DNA from 2 places in the Clostridium sp. BJN0001 genome. Region 1 is predicted to be linked to the other one. Evidence: predicted binding sites of a transcription regulator. Region 1 holds the regulator's gene; the other holds the start of a gene.
The links. The regulator LexA, encoded in region 1, represses DNA repair genes until DNA is damaged. The targets are predictions, from matches to a motif close to CNAACANNTGTTNG.

Region 1 (2,485 bases):
AGGAAAATAATTATATTTATCAGGTGTTACAGCATCTTTAATTTCATACCCTGCTTTTATAATATCATCCTTAACATTTTTAGCTGTATATTGAATGTTATCTCCTATATTTTCTGCATTTTCTTTAATATCTTCTCCTGCTTTTTCTACTACATTTTCATCTGTAGTTGTATCAGAAGTATTAGTATTATTTTGGCATCCACCTAAAAGGCACATTACAGATAAAGCTGATGCAGTAAAAAAATATAACAATTTATTTTTTTTCATATAATAATCAATCCTTTCTTGTTTAGTCATACTTAGTATTCCAAAGATTGATACAATCTATTCAAGGATCGAATTATATAAACTTGATTAATCTTTCTACTTATTAATCTTTTTCTTTAGAAGTTTTACTCCAGGATAAACTTCATCTGTCATTTTATTAAATTCATCTTCAGGAATATTGCAAACATCTGTTTCATAATCAATATGATCAAAAGCATCCTCATATCCATCTAAATCAGAATTATCTAAATTGTTATTTTCCATAAATCTCTTGTAAATCTCACTATTACTTAGATTTTCTTCATTTATTTCATCAAGTTCTTCAGAAGTAAGATCAGCTTTTATATCCTCCATATACTCTTCTTCTAAGATTTTATTTTCATCTTTATTTTTAGCTATATCTTCTATTTTTATAGCTTTAGTATCTATTCCATTCATTTCAAGACATTTTCCACAATTATCACATATTTTATTTTCGTATATATCACAATAGTCATCATCAGAATATTTATATCCCATACTTACACCTCAATTAAAATTTTATCAATACATAGTATAACATATCATTTATATTGTTGCAAAGCACCTGGGAACAAAGGTTTGTATTAAAAAATCAAATATGATATAATTAATTTAAGATAGCGAGGTGAAAAGTACATGGATCAATTGAAAAACAAGCAGTCAGAAATCTATGAATTTTTAAAAGTATATACTGAAAATAAAGGATATCCGCCTTCTGTAAGAGAAATCTGTGAAGCTGTCAATCTAAGTTCTACATCTACAGTACATGGCCATCTTAAAAGACTTGAAAAAAAAGGACTTATAAAAAGAGATCCTTCAAAGCCAAGAGCTCTTGAAATATTAGAACTATCAAATCCTAAAAAAGAAATGGTCAACATCCCTATTATAGGAAAAATAACCGCAGGACGTCCAGTTCTTGCTGTTGAAAATTATGAAGATACTTTCCCACTTCCACTTGATTATATAAAGCATGACAAAGAGCTTTTTGCATTGCGTGTAAATGGAAATAGTATGATTAATGCAGGAATAAATAACAACGATCTTGCAATCGTTGAAGAATCAAATGTAGCATCTAATGGTGATATTGTTGTAGCTTTAATTGACGATTCAGCTACAATTAAAAGATTTTTTAAAGAAAATGGACACTATAGACTCCAGCCTGAAAATGATACTATGGATCCTATAATAATTGATAAATGTACAGTTTTAGGAAAACTTGTAGCAATTTATAGAGAATATTAAAAAATACTCTTTACATACTTATATTTTTATGTAAAGAGTATTTTTTTATTTATAAATATTTATTTTTAGTTCTTTTCAGTTTCTAAAACTTTACTAAGACCTATCATTATACCAATACGACCATGATCAAAATTAAGTCCTCCCTGCATATATGCAATATAAGGTTCTCTTAATGGACCATCACATGAAAGTTCTATAGTAGATCCTGATATAAACGATCCTGATGCCATTACTATATCACTATCATATCCTGGCATTGGAGATGGTATACAAACTGCAAATGAATCTATTGGTGATCCATGCTGAATACCACTACAGAAATTTACAAGCTTATCTGGATCAGAAAATTCTATAGCTTGTATTATATCTGTTCTCTTTTCATCAGATTGTGGGAAAACCTTAAATCCAGCAAGTTCCATTACCTTTGCTCCAAAGATTGATGTCTTAACAGCTTCTATTGCTACATGAGGGGCGCTGAAAAGTCCTTGATAAAAACTTCGCATAAGTCCGTATGTTGCTCCATACTCTCCTCCAACTCCTGGAACAGTCATTCTGTTTTCTGCATTCACAACATACTCTTTTTTACCAGCTACATATCCACCACCTGGAGCAATTCCGCCTCCTATGTTTTTCATAAGAGAACCTGCAATTATATCAGCTCCTACATCTGTTGGTTCTAATGTTTCAATAAATTCACCGTAGCAGTTATCTACAAAAATTATAACATCTTCTCTTACGCTTCTTATAACATCTATAACTTCTTTTATCTTAGAAATCGAAAATGATTTTCTAGCTGCATATCCTGTACTTCTTTGAATATGTATCATTCTAATTTTTTTATCTTCTTTTAATTTTTCTCTTATTTCATCAAACTTAAAATTTCCTTCTTTATCTAAAGGTATTATTTCTGTTTCAATACCATATTCATCTAAAGATCCTGGATTTTTTGTTTCAG
Region 2 (2,485 bases), 600 kb from region 1:
TATTTTCTCCAGAATACGGATTATATATAAATCTAACTTTTTTCATGAGAATGTTCCCCCTAAAAATATGTTATAAAAATAATTATATCATTATAAAGTATTATTGTCGACAGTACATTTTACAATATATGTAACCTTAATAAATAATTAAATTTCTTTACTACACTTATAATATTAAGTATTGTATGATATAATAGTGAACTAGGAAATTTTAATTTTTAGGAGTGATTAGATGAAAAAAAGTTGTATTCCTAATATATTTACCTTTACAAATTTATCTTGTGGAATTATTTCGATATTATCAGTATTAAATAATAATCTCATGGCAGCTGCTATATTTATTTTATTAGCAGGATTGGTAGATAGATATGATGGAAGAATTGCACGTTTTTTAAATGTATCAAGTGAGATAGGAAAAGAGTTAGACTCCCTTGCAGATCTCGTATCATTTGGAGTTGCACCATCTATTTTGATATATATACTTTTTAAATTTGAAAATTTAGGTCCAAAAGGAATATTTGGAATGATACTTCTTGTTGCATTCCCTTTATGTGGTGCATTTAGACTCGCAAGATACAATATTTCAGATTTTGACGGAGTTTATACAGGAGTACCAATAACAATAATAGGATGCTTTATGGCATTATTTGCACTAGTTAATTTAAAAGTTCAGTTTCCAATATACATAGTTGTTTTACTTATGATATTAGGATCTTATCTTATGATAAGCAGTTTAAGTCTTAAAAAGTTTTAGTGCTACTATTTAAAGAAAAAAAGTCTGTTTTTAGAAGTCTTTCTTCTAGAAGCAGACTTTTTTATAATTTCAAGTATCTTTCTAAAACTTAATTTTTATGATAAAATTAGAACAAGAGTTCGATTAATTTAAGGTGGTTATATGAAAAAGATAAAATTTCTGCATACGGCAGATATTCATTTGGATACACCATTTAGTGGTATGAATTCAAATGATGCATCAAAAGAAAGGGAATATTTAAAAGTTGTATTTAAAAATATAATAGATTTAGCATTAGAGAAAAATGTTGATATTATAATTATGGCTGGTGATATTTTTGATAATATGACAGTTCATAAAAGTACAATATCCTTTCTTATAAATGAATTTGAAAGACTAGATGGAAAAAAAGTATTTATAAGTCCCGGAAATCATGATCCATTTAATGTAAAATCCTTCTACAATTTTATTACATGGCCTGATAATGTATATATTTTTAAAGGAGAAATGGAGAAAGTTTTTTTAGAGGAATTTGATTCTTTTATATATGGGGCAGGATTTAGAGATTTATATGAAAGAGAGACTTTGCTAGAAAAAGTAAAGATTGATAAAAATTACAATAATATTTTAGCTATTCATGGTGAGATAATGAATTCTGACAGAAAGAATGAATACAATCCAATATCTAAAAAAGATATTGAAGATTCAGGATTTAATTATATAGCATTAGGTCATAGACATACATATTCAGGTGTTCAGAATTTATGTAATACTTATTATGCATATAGCGGGTGTCCTCAAGGAAGAGGATTCGATGAAGAGGGCGATAAAGGAGTAATTATAGGTGAAATAGAGGATGGATATGTAAATACAGAATTTATAAAAACATCTATTAAAAATTACTATACAAAATATATTATGTTAGATAAAGCTGAAACTTATGATGAGATTGTAAAAAATATAGTATCGTCTTTCGATGAAAAAGAGAGAATGAGCAATTTTTATAATATCATTCTAAAAGGTACAACAAATGAGTTTTTTGTTGTAAATGAAGATATTTTATATAATCTTTTGAAAGATGAATTTTATTTTATAAAGATAAAAGATAATACTCAAAATTATATGGATATAAAAGAACTTTCAAAAGGAAATTCGGTAAAAAATATTTTTGCATCTAAGATTTATGGAAAATTAAAAAATGCTAGTAATGATGAAGAAAAAGAGATATATCTTATGGCATTAAAAGAAGGAATTTCAGCACTTACAGGAGAGGAGGCAGATTAGGCTTGATAATAAAAAAAGCTCATATAATATCATTTGCTGGAATAAAAAATAAAGAGATTAATTTTGAAAAAGGATTTAATCTCATATATGGCCAAAATGAAAAAGGAAAAAGTACAATAGAGAACTTTATAAAAGTATGGCTTTATGGAATGGATAATGCAAGAGGTAAAAATAACGGAAGAAAGAAGTTTATGCCGATTTCAGGAAATGTTATGTCTGGTGAGCTTATTGTAGAAAATAACAGTAAAAGCTATATAATAACAAGAATGTTTGGAAATACTAAAAAGGACGATTCAATAGAAATTTTAGATTATATTACTGGTCAAAAAGTTCCTATAGGAAAAGAAGAACCTGGTGAGTATTTTCTTAATATAAATATTCAGACATTTATAAAGACTTTATTTATAGGTCAAATGTCAGTATCTATATCTAAAGATAAGCATGAAGAGATAATGGAGAAGATAACAA

Region 2: the regulator LexA is predicted to act here: its motif matches at 863-876, upstream of MTX53_RS09640 (DNA repair exonuclease).

Annotation. Positions count from the first base shown of each region.
Region 1 is NZ_CP094971.1:1,366,773-1,369,257, forward strand. It holds gene MTX53_RS06535 (YtxH domain-containing protein) at 1-267, opposite strand, end outside; gene MTX53_RS06540 (hypothetical protein) at 364-786, opposite strand; gene lexA (transcriptional repressor LexA) at 925-1,530, shown strand; gene MTX53_RS06550 (methionine gamma-lyase family protein) at 1,596-2,485, opposite strand, start outside.
Region 2 is NZ_CP094971.1:1,969,089-1,971,573, reverse strand. It holds gene MTX53_RS09650 (YegS/Rv2252/BmrU family lipid kinase) at 1-46, opposite strand, end outside; gene pssA (CDP-diacylglycerol--serine O-phosphatidyltransferase) at 233-754, shown strand; gene MTX53_RS09640 (DNA repair exonuclease) at 896-2,017, shown strand; gene MTX53_RS09635 (AAA family ATPase) at 2,020-2,485, shown strand, end outside.